DNA from 4 places in the Paenibacillus sp. J2R1T-4 genome. Region 4 is predicted to be linked to each of the others. Evidence: riboswitches for the same ligand, from Rfam matches in the RefSeq annotation. Region 4 holds a riboswitch; each other region holds the start of a gene.
The links. A riboswitch is a leader RNA that binds a small molecule or an ion and turns the genes downstream of it on or off. The one in region 4 is predicted to bind ZMP and ZTP.

Region 1 (3,113 bases), on a different contig from region 4:
AGTAACAAAATGAGCATGAGGAACCGGGCTTGGATGAAGACCAGAAGCTACCAATCCAGCGATATGCGCCATGTCAACCATGAATAACGCGCCAACATCATTTGCAATTTGGCCAAGCGTTGCAAAATCAATAATACGCGGATACGCACTTGCGCCCGCTACGATCATTCTTGGCTTGTGCTTGAATGCAAGCTTGCGGACTTCATCATAATCAATGCGGAAATCCTTCTCGTTAACACCGTAAGCCACGAAGTTGTATAGCAATCCTGATGCATTGACCGGACTTCCGTGTGTCAAGTGACCACCGTGAGCCAAGTTCATACCCAGAACCGTATCTCCCGGATTAAGAGCGGCCAAATATACGGCTAAATTCGCTTGCGCGCCGGAGTGAGGCTGTACGTTCGCATGCTCTGCACCGAATAGCTCTTTTGCACGATCACGAGCAATGGTCTCTACGATGTCTACATATTCACAGCCGCCATAATAACGTTTTCCCGGGTAGCCTTCCGCATATTTATTCGTCAATACAGTGCCCATGGCCTCCATGACAGCTTCGCTAACAAAGTTCTCAGAGGCAATAAGCTCGATTTTATCTTGCTGGCGGCCTCTCTCCAGTTGAATCGCTTCTAGAATTTTCGGATCCGATTTGCGTAAATTTTCCATTTCAATAATTCCTCCCACAGTATGATGAATGTGTATAATTAAACTTCTTGTTCGACTATATATACAGCTCGCACTCCACCGATCAATCTCGGCCGGGTATAAGCCATCGTAACATGCGCCTGTCCGATTGTACGGATCGAGGGTCGGACTGGAACGGCTACACGACGGAGATGCATCCCGATGAACGTGTCCCCGATATCAAGACCTGCATGCGCTTGAATCGATTCGACCAAACATGGATTAGACAAATGGCGAAAAGCATAAGCAGCCATGGATCCTCCCGCTTGTCTAACCGGCACGGCCGACACTTCCTCAAGCGTAGGGTGCAAGTGAAACAGATCACGCTCAATCACTAGTGCGCGATTCAGATGCTCGCAGCATTGATAGGCGGGCTGGAACCCAACCTCTTGACGGACGTTCTCGACAGCGTGGAAAATCGCCTGCGCCACATCTTCCGTTCCTGCTGTTCCAATATGCTGGCCCACGACTTCACTTGTGCTGGTGCCTATTACGACTATTTGCCCCAGACCGATACCGCCCGCCTGTACAAGCTCGCGTAATACCTGCTCCACTTGTTGAGTAATCATACCGAACGATCTTCCAAGTTTTTGATTTTCTGGATGCGGTTAATATGGCGGGGTCCTTCAGAGAAAGCTGTGTCCAACCATACTTTTATGATTTCAATAGCAACACCCGGACCGATTACCCGCTCCCCCATAGCCAACACATTGGAGTTATTATGCTCTCTTGTAGCTTTGGCCGAGAATAGATCATGCACGAGTGCGCAACGAATACCTTTTACCTTGTTCGCTGCGATCGACATCCCAATCCCAGTACCGCAAATGAGAATGCCTCGGTCTGCTGTGCCTTCTACGACTTGTTCACATACGGGTAAAGCGTAGTCAGGATAGTCAATGGAATCTGCACAATGGCAACCAAAATCCTCGACTTCATGCCCTTCCTTCTTCAGGAACTCGATCACTTCGTCTTTCAACCGGAAACCAGCGTGGTCTGCTCCAATAGCGATTTTCATAGGACTCGTGTCTCCTTCATGCTTTGCGAGAGCAAAGTTATTTCAACTTAGACTTTATGGTACTAGTATAACCGAAAGGAAGGCTAAGATGAAAAAAAGAGCAAACCGACCGTCCGAAAACGTTCGTTGCTCTTGCCCAGGCGACCGGCCGTATGTCTCGATGCTCCATTGGGGTAATCCCCGCTTGTCGCCAGTTACATCGAGTCCAACATCTTGCTTCCATCATACCGCATTCGTGAATCGGTGTAAAGACATGGACATCATATTCAGCCTTAACCAAAAAGTGCAAAATATGTGATCGATATGACAAAGAATTTGGCACCAGAACCGACTATTATGAATATAGGCTGGGTTCATTCTAGGAAAAGAAAGGATGAGGATACATATGAAATGCGGCATGTTCGAAATCGATATTACTCCGACGCTTGGAAGTACGATTCCCGGTTACTTTGAAGACCGAAAGGCTACAGGTATCAAGGACAGACTGTTTGCGAAAGCATGTGTGATTGAATCGGAAGGAAAAGTTCTGGCGCTGCTCGTTCTGGATAGTTTATTCGTCCATCCTTATGTGACGGATGAAGTTAGAAGAAGAGTCCAAGAGGCTGTAGGTATAGCCGGTGCTGCGATCATGATTGCGGCGACTCATACGCATACAGGGGGCCCCGTATTCACTACCACCTTCCTGTCGGCGGATCAGGGTTATTTGGAGTTTCTCGCAGAGCGTGCCACGGAGGCGATCATCACGGCCTATCATGCACGGCAAGAGGCCCGTATAGGTTGCGGCATTGGGCAAGAGGGGGACATCGCCTTTAACCGACGATTCTGGATGAAGGACGGAAGCTTAAAGACCAATCCGGGTATTTTGAACCCCGAGATCGTAAAGCCTGAGGGCCCTATTGACACCGAACTGTTGGTTGTGCGAATGGATGACGCTGCCGGTAATCCCATTGGAATTATAAGTAATTATACTTGCCATACAGATACCGTTGGAGGAACGGAATTTTGCGCTGACTTCCCAGGTGAGCTAAGTGCTGTGCTTAAGGGGACTTACGGAGATTCCTTAGTCAGTCTGTTCTTTATGGGGGCTAGCGGCAATATTAACCATCTGGATGTAAGTGGTAAAATGAGGAGAAAACCAAATTACTATAAGATGATGGGCCGTATTCTAGCAGGGGAAGTCATTAAGGTGAGAGAAAAAATCTCGACAGAAGAGACTTTAGAGATCGAAACGGATCAGCAATATTTCACAATCGATTACCGCCGCCCTGCAGCTGAAGAAGTATTGGATGCCCGCGACATTATGCAGAGTGATTCAGTAACCAATATAGACAAGGCTTTTGCCGCTGAGCTTCTGAATTCGCTTGATTGTGAGACTCAGGCGGATGTTGAGGTCCAAACATTCAAGCTTGGTCCCGTT
Region 2 (3,113 bases), on a different contig from region 4:
GATTGGTTCACCGGTCTTCTCGAACAGCTGCACCACATCATCCAGCTTATACAAAAGATTAGGATTCCCGGCAGAATCGCTGTCCCCAACCTGCGGCATGTATCGATCTATCATGATTAACCCTGCATGCGCGCGTAACATCTGCCTGAACTTGGCATTTCGATAAAAATCACCTTGCGGATACCGGTCATAGCCGAACATAATATCTGCTACTTGTTTGTAGGCATTAACCCAGATGTTGTTATACAAAGGAGCAGCTTCATCGCCAAAGCCATCCCTGTCAACGTCACACACCAGAGCATGCAGCATATTGCCCCCTGTTATCGCCCATCCACCTGCTTCCGGCGGAATAGCTTTCCCTTCTCGGAACACAAAATCCAGCCATTCCTCCGTCGTCCCTGGCTCATCAAGCACAATTGCAGCGAGCGCGAGTGCATTCTGGTGCATCCCATGGTTTCCTCTGATCTGTGCTTTCTTCACTCCCTCAAACACTTGTCTCAGGATTCCGTCCTCGATATTCGTGCGAATCAGTTCCATGGTGGATTTAGTGTTGGATAGTTTGTATTTCGCAGCTTTGGCAGCCAGGAAATCGAGCACTTCCGAACTCTCTATCAACGCAGGATAGAATGCATCGTAAGCGCTAACAAACGATTGAACAATAGAAGTCTCCCATATGCTTCCGACTGTTTTGCCTTGACCTGTCATCCCATGCGAATTCAGGAAACCATTCTCCCAAGAGAACACCCCTGTGTCCAGTTCAGGGTACAAATCCGCTACTCTGTCAAGCAGCACGATTCCTGCCTGGGCATATTTCAGCTCCCCGCTATATAGATAGGCATCTCGCAATTGAAGAATAGCCGTTTCTACCATTCCACCGTGCGCCCAAGGATACTTCGAAGTCGGGAAGAGATTCCCGTTCACATCTATCATTCGGATCCATATTTTCCAATGAGAGTAGAAGGCAATAAAAGTCCACTGCTCACCTGCCTCGTCCTTCCAGCCATATCCGTCATCAACACCCCAGCTCTCGTCACGATCCGGGTACAGTCTATTAACCAGATACTTCTTATCCCCTCGTCCTGGCTGAAAAATACCATTTTCATCCTTAGCACTCTCATAGTAAGCAGCGAAATCATTGGAAGGAAATACAGACTGACAGCTGGGACAAGTCAGCTTCCATGGTTGCTCCAATGTATCGGCTACCCACGGCCACCGACCATAAGCATGATGAGCATCTCCGCATATCGGGCAGCCTAATTTCTGATTCACCGCATAGCTGCGGGGGATCGTTTGGGGGGCAGGTAAATTCCACAGCTGCTCCCACCCGAGATCGATATAGACGTCCGCCTTAGAAACAGCTTCATCCAGCTCCAGCTTCGCCCAATCATACTTGGCAACATTACGCCTTACGCTGCTTACTTTTTCAGGTGTGTAGTAGGTGCTTCTTTGTTTGACACTCATCCGTGATCCCGCCTTTGCATCAAAGAAATAAGAACGATTAGGCCTAATGCTGTCATCATAACATAATGTAAAGCTTTAAAGTGACATAGTTATATAGGACTAACAAAATCCGCTGTCGAAACACTTATTTCCTGGGAAATATGTCGACTTGCACTTTTACGACTCAACTGCTGGCGTTATAAAGACTGGAAAAAGAGCAGAACCGCTGCTGCCATTACAGCACAGTTGAAAAAGATACAGGATGTTACTTGAAATCCATTGTTGAAAATATTCAGAATATTGGATAAAATAGACCCAACTGAAACAATCGCTGTGCAACTGGCGGAACATGGTGAACCATGGGGGAGCGCAGCGGAATCGAATGCCGGACGCCTGGGCGAGTGCTTGATCGAGAGATCAATGCGCTCTTTTTTCGTTTTCAGCAAACTATATTTCCGAAGGAGAGGGTACGGGATGAAAATCGCTTTTGTATTATTTGATCGAGTGACGGCTTTGGATTTTGTAGGTTTCTATGACGCTATTACGAGGTTACGATTCCTGAAACTGATGGATGATGTTACTTGGGATCTATGCGCTGATCGGGAAACGGTCAGGGATGAGCGGGGTTTGACGATCCATGCAGGGCTCGTGTTGCCGGATTTGTCCGGGTATGATCTTGTCTTCGTTCCCGGGGGCCCAGGTACAAGGGAGCTCATGTTCGATGCCGAGTTCATCAAGTGGCTGCAGACGGCGGCTGGGGCGAAGATGCTGGTTTCGGTTTGCACAGGGGCTTTGTTACTGGGAGCAGCTGGATTTCTGGAAGGAAAACGGGCAACAACGAATCTGCACGCATACGAGCTGTTAGCTCCCTACTGCCAGGAGGTTCTGAAGGAGAGAATTGTGAGAGACGGCAATGTATATACAGGTGCAGGTGTAGCGACATCAATCGACTTGGGTCTCTATGTTGTTGAGCGTTTGTGCGGAGCTGATGCCGCAAGAAAAGTTCAAGTGAGTATGGATTATCCGTATTATGAAGCGGGAAAGCAAGTTGCAGACAATTAATCGACATATTTTGACTCTCATAGGTAAAAGGAATCATGTTATAATCTTCAGGACCATGAAATTACATATTATTACATCCAGGAGGTACTGAAGGTGTTGAGTTTACATTCACTCAAGCATAAGATCATTTGGCCGGTGTTGATAGTCATCAGTCTCGTCACAATATCGATGGCATGGTTCATATACGGGCAAACCGCGGACAGTATGAAGAGCAAAGGCTTCGCTACCCTTGAAGTGACGAAGATCGGAATCGAAAACGCATTGATCGCGCGCAAAACCGCAGAAGATGTGATGGAGAAGGAAATGGTCAGCCAAGCTGTGCTGCTGTCCTTGTTAGTCGAAAAAGGTCTGCCCTTCGATCAGGTGGCCGCACTTTCGAGGAAAGGGCAGATCGATGATATCTGGATAACGGACGGTCAAGGTAATACGATCCTTACGAATGCGGGACCCGATGTAAAATTTAATTTTTCCGCCGATCCCAAGCAACAAGCCTATGAATTTATGGATCTTATCTCTAAGAAAAAAGAAGTGGTAGTCCAGCCAGCACAACCTCGTACGATTGATCCGAAAGTATACAAATATGTGGGGGTGGGCGGTTGGAGCATCCCGCG
Region 3 (3,113 bases), on a different contig from region 4:
TTTTGAATAAGCAAGGCGGCACACTCGTAACATTGAGCAAGCTCCTCCCTGGACACTTTTGCAGGATTATGCTCGAACGTGATGTGGAACTTGTCGCCCAGTCGAGATAAATAATCCAGATAGTCATTTTGTTAAGCTTCTCCGAACAAATTACCATAGTATGGATGTTTTGTCTTGCGTTTTATTGGACTATATTTCCGTTCCTATTGCATGATCCGCTGTCTAACCTGTTGGACGATATTGTCCTTCAGTCGCACGATGTCACTTATCAGGCCTTCACTCTTATGTTTATATTCACTGCGCAGCTCAGAAGCCTGCATCGCAGCCAGATTGATGTCCACTGTAAGCAACGCGGATTGAGCTGAAGCCTCGAATAGTAATGCCCCAATTCCTAGATCGGAGATGACGTTCTTATTGGCAAGAGGCGCTAACACTTCCGTTACTCTCAATGCCTCTAGACACACTTCCATCAAACGAAGAGGTATAGAAACAGCTTCCATGGACGCTGTAAGAATTGCTTGCTTGCGTATTTCTTTTTGCTCCTCTGTCACTTGGGGTAATTTCATTGCTGTCATGTACCGCTCAAAGGAAACAATATCTGCCTCGAGTAAATCCTCGCAATCCCTATCCGTTTGTTGTAAATGTCTTAAAGCATCGTCCACTTGTTCTGATATCGAGCTGAACCTCGCACCAGTAGAAAAGTTAGCGGCCATTGCGGCCATGGAAGCACCTAACGCACCTACAAGTGCTGCTATGCTTCCTCCCCCTGGTGTCGGTTTTGCTGCACTCGCTGATTGCAGAAAAGATCGAATACTATGATCCAGCTGCGGCTGATTGGTCTCACTCATCGTTCATTCCTCCCTGCACTTCCATAGTTGCTTTCATTTCGTATGCCTTTAGCACATTTTCGAATAAGATCGCGGTTGTCAGCGATCCCACGCCGCCTGGTGTAGGAGTAAAGGCCGCAATAATCTCACCTACTGAAGCCTCAACATCTCCGACGATTGAACCATCAGGCAGCTCATTGATGCCTGCATCAATAATGACATGACGTTCATGAGTCATTTCTTGGTTGATAATCCCCGGGGAGCCGACCGCTACGAAAACGAGGTCTGCATGTGCTAGGTGATGCTTGATATTCGGTGTTCTAGAATGACAGACAGTGACTGTTGCATTTTCTCGCTGTAATAGATGAAATAGCGGCATCCCGACCGTTTGTCCACGGCCAACTAGAGTTACATTGCGACCCTCTAGTGGATATCCGTAATGTTGGGCCAGCATAATACAAGCTTGTGGTGTTGCAGGTACAAGACCTGGAGCACCTGTGAGCAGTGCCAGCTTATTTGCTGGAGTTACGCCATCTACATCCTTGCAGGGAGACAGCAATTCTGTTATTCGTGCCGTAGCAATATGGCGCGGTAACGGCAGCTCCAGCATGATGCCATGAATGGAACGATCTTCGTTCAATTGTTGAATACAATTAATCAACTCTGTCTCCAAACATGCCGGGCTGAATTCATATAAATGAAATCCAATCCCAAGCCTTTCCGCAATTCGTCGCTTGGCCTGCACATAATAAGCCGAAGCTGGATCGCCTGTTACCAGGAGCACAGCCAGATTAATCGTCTCATTCTTCTGCCGCAGCAGCTCAAGCTTACCTTTTACAATTTCATAACGTTCCTCGGCAACAGCTTTTCCTCGCAATTGAATACTCATTCCTAATCCTCTCCTTCATTGTGTGAGATGATCCAGAAACACAAAAAAAAGCATTCCAAGTTGACGGCTTCCTGCATTAGCAGGCCTCAAGTCAGCTCCAAATACTCTACCCAGGCGAACGGTATTATGACAGTCAGGGCTCCCCCGTGGTACTCCACGCTTCGCCAGTTACCCAGACCGTAATCGTAAGTATGTCTTATGTAATACCCATACAATACCAAATAACTTGTATGATTGTCCATCGTTAATGCTATAATAAAGCATGCATCATGGAACACCTGGAGGCAACTTAATGGCAAACTGGAAACTTAATCTGATCGTACTATGGTTCGGTCAGTTTTTGGTAATGGCTGGAATGACGATGGTTATTCCTTTCTTACCTTTATATATTCAAGAATTGGGCATTACGGATCCGAATAAAGTATCCTTCTGGGCAGGCTTAGTGTTCGCCGGAAACTTCATCACTTCGTTCTTTTTCCAGCCGTTATGGGGAAAGTTAGCCGATCGTTATGGACGTAAGGTGATGCTGCTTCGATCCGGCTTCGGGATGGCTATCGTCATGGCCTTAATGGGACTGGCAGGCAATGTGTGGCACCTACTCTTCTTGCGTATTCTTAACGGCACGATTGCTGGGTACGTCCCGGCGGCTGTTGCCTTAATGTCAGCGACTGCACCTAAGAATCGTATGGGCTTTGCAATGGGGACCCTCCAATCAGGAGGAGTCGCCGGCACGATTCTGGGTCCTTTAATGGGGGGACTGCTAGCAGAGTGGATTGGCTTCCGTCCCATATTCTACATTACGGGCGGATTGCTCTTTATCGCATCGATGTTAGCGTTATTCGTCGTCAAAGAGAACTTCAACCTGGCGGATGCTGCAAGGAAACCAAGTGTCTCGATTATTGCAGGGTTCAAGGAATTAAGCGGGATTCCGCAATTAATGGCGCTTTTCACCGTCACCTTGCTTATTCAATTCTCCTTGTTAAGTTCGATGCCGTTAATGCCATTGTTCGTGCAGGAGCTTCACGGCAAGGGTGAATATCTAGCTTTCTTCGCCGGATTAGTCGGGTCAATTACAGGCATCTCTAATATGATCGCCTCTCCGCTTCTAGGACGATTGGGTGATCGTATTGGGCAAGTCAAAATATTGCTATTCTCATTAATCGGTTCGGCTCTTACATTCATCCCGCAAGCATTGGTGCTGAATGTATGGCAGCTCTTCGCCGTTCGTTTCATGCTCGGGATCTTCATGGGAGGGCTGCTCCCTTCCGTTAATGCGTTAATTCGTAAATTCACGCCTGATGGGATGGAGAGCCGCGCCTATAGTTTCAACAGCAGCTTTCTCAGTCTGGGTAACATGATTGGACCAATCGTTGGGGGAGCATTATCCGCTTTTATAG
Region 4 (3,113 bases):
ATACTTATCAGCATTTTCAATCAACATAAAAAAGGAGCCGCCACAAGGCAACTCCTAGACTATTGTTACTCATTTGTTAAAAAAGGAAGAATCGGTTTCATCAAGCTTGTGTCCTTTGAGAAATCTTCACTTCACATAGCGTAAATCTATGCTTCGTCAACGCTAAGCTTCTTCAATGCCTGAGTCGCGCGATCACGTGCCTCCTCGACCGTGGAGCCCGAAGATAATGCTACAGCCATGCGCCGTCCTTCCTTCGTGACAGGTTTGCCGAAGATACGCAACTGGGTGTTTGGAACGGACAGCGCCTGGTCCACTCCATTTATGCGATAGTTTTCCAACTCACGTCCCACTTTCAGCGGGCGACTGGCGCCCGGCGTGATCAACACGATCTCCGGGACCGGATACCCCAGTATAGCGCGGACGTGTATCGCGAATTCGGAAAGATTTTGCGTCACCAACGTCACTAACCCCGTATCGTGAGGCCGTGGTGAAACTTCGCTGAAGTACACCTTGTCCTCAGTCAGGAATAGCTCTACACCGAACAGACCATATCCGCCAAGCTCGTCCGTAATCGACTTCGCGATATGCTTCGCTTCTTCGATCTGGCGATCTGTCATCTCATGGGGCTGCCAGGATTCGATGTAATCCCCGCTTTCCTGAATATGCCCGATTGGAGCGCAGAAGCTCGTCCCGCTCACCGAACGAACCGTCAGCAGCGTTATCTCCGACTGGAAGTTAATAAATTCTTCGATTATAACGCGCCCGTTCTGTACTCGCCCGCCTTCCATTGCGATATTCCAGCACTGCTCAGAGTCCCTCTCTTCACGACAAACGCTCTGCCCTTTTCCCGATGAACTCATGAGAGGCTTGACGACGCAAGGGTAGCCCGTCTCCTTCACGGCTTGTAAGAATTGCTCGTACGTATCGGCGAATTTGTAGCCGGCCGTACGCAGCCCCAGCTTTTCTGAGGCAAGCCGACGAATCCCTTCGCGATCCATCGTAAGCTTCGCTGCCCGGGCTGTAGGGATAACGCGATACCCTTCTGCCTCTAATTTCACTAGTTCTGAAGTTGCTAAAGCCTCTATCTCAGGTACAATGAGGTCCGGCTTCTCCTTTTCGATAATTTCCCGCAGTTGCTCCTGATCCAGCATATCGATTACGTAACTGCGGTGGGCGACCTGCATGGCAGGTGCATGCGCATAGCGGTCTACTGCAACTGTCTCCACGCCTAAGCGTTGAGCTTCTATGATGACTTCCTTTCCCAATTCTCCTGAGCCCAACAACATTATTTTTTTTGTACTAAACATCGGTTCGTCCCTCAATTCATCCTATTTTTGTACATCTCGCGAAGAAAAATAAAAGAGGTAAGGAAAAAATCTCCTTACCTTTGCCCAGGCGTACGGCTTATTCGATCTATGTGCTCCCTCATGGTTCCCCATGCTCCGCCAGTCACACACAAATATTTAAGTTGTTAGGTAGATCATACTGAAATCTTTGGAGAATTGCAATATCGCTTCACACTTTCAAAGGCTTGGTAGAAAATCAATTTGCATCCTTAGGAAGTATTCGTACACTCATGAGATACTCCATGACTCTCTATCTATTAACGGCTCCATTCTAAAATTTCACAAGCATCGCCGTCGCATACATAAACAAGATACCGACAGTTACTCCACTGAAATTAAGCCATGAAACTGCAGCATAACCCTTTTCGGCAGATTCTTTCCATATCATTTTAGAGATAACGACAATTACCTGCAGGATAGCCCCTGCGCCAATTCCAAAGAAAAGTGCTGCAAAGGTTGGATTAAACAAAAATCCGCCTGTCCACGTTCCTAGGATTGCCGGTGCACCGGCGATGAGGGCAAGTAATGCGAATGTTCGCCAGGTCGGTCGATCTTTAAGTAATGGAGCCGCAATACCTACTCCTTCGGTTATGTTATGGAGTGTAAACCCTATGATCAGGAATGTTCCAAGAGCTGCTTCTCCGACAGCAAATGCAACGCCTATTGCAAGTCCTTCTCCAAAATTGTGTAGTCCGATCCCTGTTGCAAGCTTATAGGATATTTGTTTCCCCTCTGCCCCGTTTTTCAACTTGCGTTCATTCATTTGATCAACTGCTATCAAGAATAAGAAACTGAGTAATGCACCAAACCAGACTAGACCTGTGCCCTGAAATACTCCAGGAGCAGCCCCTGCCATTTCAAATCCTTCTTCAATCGTATCCACGAACAAGAAAACTAATAACCCGACTGTAAATGCAAGGATCGCCTGCATCCCTTTAGATGAGAATCTCCTCATAAAGGGAAACCATAACAGACCGAGCCCAACAGGAATGACTCCCACATAAAATCCAATTAAAGCATACTGTAAAAATCGTCCAGCCTCGGCCACAGGTGTTTTGGTTGCAGCAGCCACTTCACCCACGAAGATGAGCCCGTTACTAGTAATGAATTTGATTTCATGCGGATCCCCTTCTACCCAGGGGTAAGGGATGGAGACTGTACTTGAATCGAAACGTCCTAATTTGTCACTAGGTTCAAAGGTTGCATTCCAAAAAGAACCGTCTACTACGACTTGTGCAATCGTGACCTCTTCTGGACCAGAATTCAGCACTTTTACAACAAAACCATCATCCGTGAGTTTAATTTTCTCGATGTTTAGTACTTCAATAGGTGCAGCTGGTTCATTCTTGACCCCCGTCCCCAACATGGCAATTGCGGTAATTAGGGCAATCAACAGGATAGCAGGTAATACAGCCCACAGGATTAGTTTTCCATTAGATTTACTCATCCTTGGATTATTCGTTAAATTTGTTTGTAAGTCGCTCATGATAGATAACCTCCTCTCTATTCAGCTTGGAAAAAGCCCATCCAACCTAGTTCGGCAAACTCACTCTGATGCGCATGAAACATGTAACGGCCGGGAATCGGAAATACAATTTCAAGAATACCTCTTTCGCCCTGGCACTGCATAATGGTATCGGTAAAATTAGGACGCGCTTCCGGATCTGCTCCCGTCGGATAATAGTTAAAATAATTGGAGTGCAAATGGAAGGAATTGATCAAATCGAACTCGGTTAAATTGCTTAAGTATATACGGACAAGTTCCCC

Region 1: it holds a riboswitch for ZMP and ZTP, as region 4 does, so the genes downstream of both, rpiB (ribose 5-phosphate isomerase B) here and purT (phosphoribosylglycinamide formyltransferase 2) in region 4, are expected to answer to the same signal.
Region 2: it holds a riboswitch for ZMP and ZTP, as region 4 does, so the genes downstream of both, AC58QD_RS24430 (DJ-1/PfpI family protein) here and purT (phosphoribosylglycinamide formyltransferase 2) in region 4, are expected to answer to the same signal.
Region 3: it holds a riboswitch for ZMP and ZTP, as region 4 does, so the genes downstream of both, AC58QD_RS18385 (bifunctional 5,10-methylenetetrahydrofolate dehydrogenase/5,10-methenyltetrahydrofolate cyclohydrolase) here and purT (phosphoribosylglycinamide formyltransferase 2) in region 4, are expected to answer to the same signal.

What each region holds. Positions count from the first base shown of each region.
Region 1 is NZ_JCAUBA010000018.1:19,856-22,968, reverse strand. It holds gene glyA (serine hydroxymethyltransferase) at 1-663, opposite strand, end outside; gene AC58QD_RS24565 (TIGR01440 family protein) at 702-1,250, opposite strand; gene rpiB (ribose 5-phosphate isomerase B) at 1,247-1,696, opposite strand; ZMP/ZTP riboswitch at 1,824-1,904, opposite strand; gene AC58QD_RS24555 (neutral/alkaline non-lysosomal ceramidase N-terminal domain-containing protein) at 2,082-3,113, shown strand, end outside.
Region 2 is NZ_JCAUBA010000017.1:156,431-159,543, reverse strand. It holds gene AC58QD_RS24435 (heparinase II/III domain-containing protein) at 1-1,461, opposite strand, end outside; ZMP/ZTP riboswitch at 1,766-1,846, shown strand; gene AC58QD_RS24430 (DJ-1/PfpI family protein) at 1,915-2,502, shown strand; gene AC58QD_RS24425 (methyl-accepting chemotaxis protein) at 2,596-3,113, shown strand, end outside.
Region 3 is NZ_JCAUBA010000010.1:224,794-227,906, reverse strand. It holds gene AC58QD_RS18390 (cyclodeaminase/cyclohydrolase family protein) at 204-848, opposite strand; gene AC58QD_RS18385 (bifunctional 5,10-methylenetetrahydrofolate dehydrogenase/5,10-methenyltetrahydrofolate cyclohydrolase) at 841-1,716, opposite strand; ZMP/ZTP riboswitch at 1,818-1,898, opposite strand; gene AC58QD_RS18380 (MFS transporter) at 2,009-3,113, shown strand, end outside.
Region 4 is NZ_JCAUBA010000001.1:131,030-134,142, forward strand. It holds gene purT (phosphoribosylglycinamide formyltransferase 2) at 147-1,307, opposite strand; ZMP/ZTP riboswitch at 1,383-1,463, opposite strand; gene AC58QD_RS00615 (ZIP family metal transporter) at 1,618-2,832, opposite strand; gene AC58QD_RS00620 (multicopper oxidase domain-containing protein) at 2,850-3,113, opposite strand, start outside.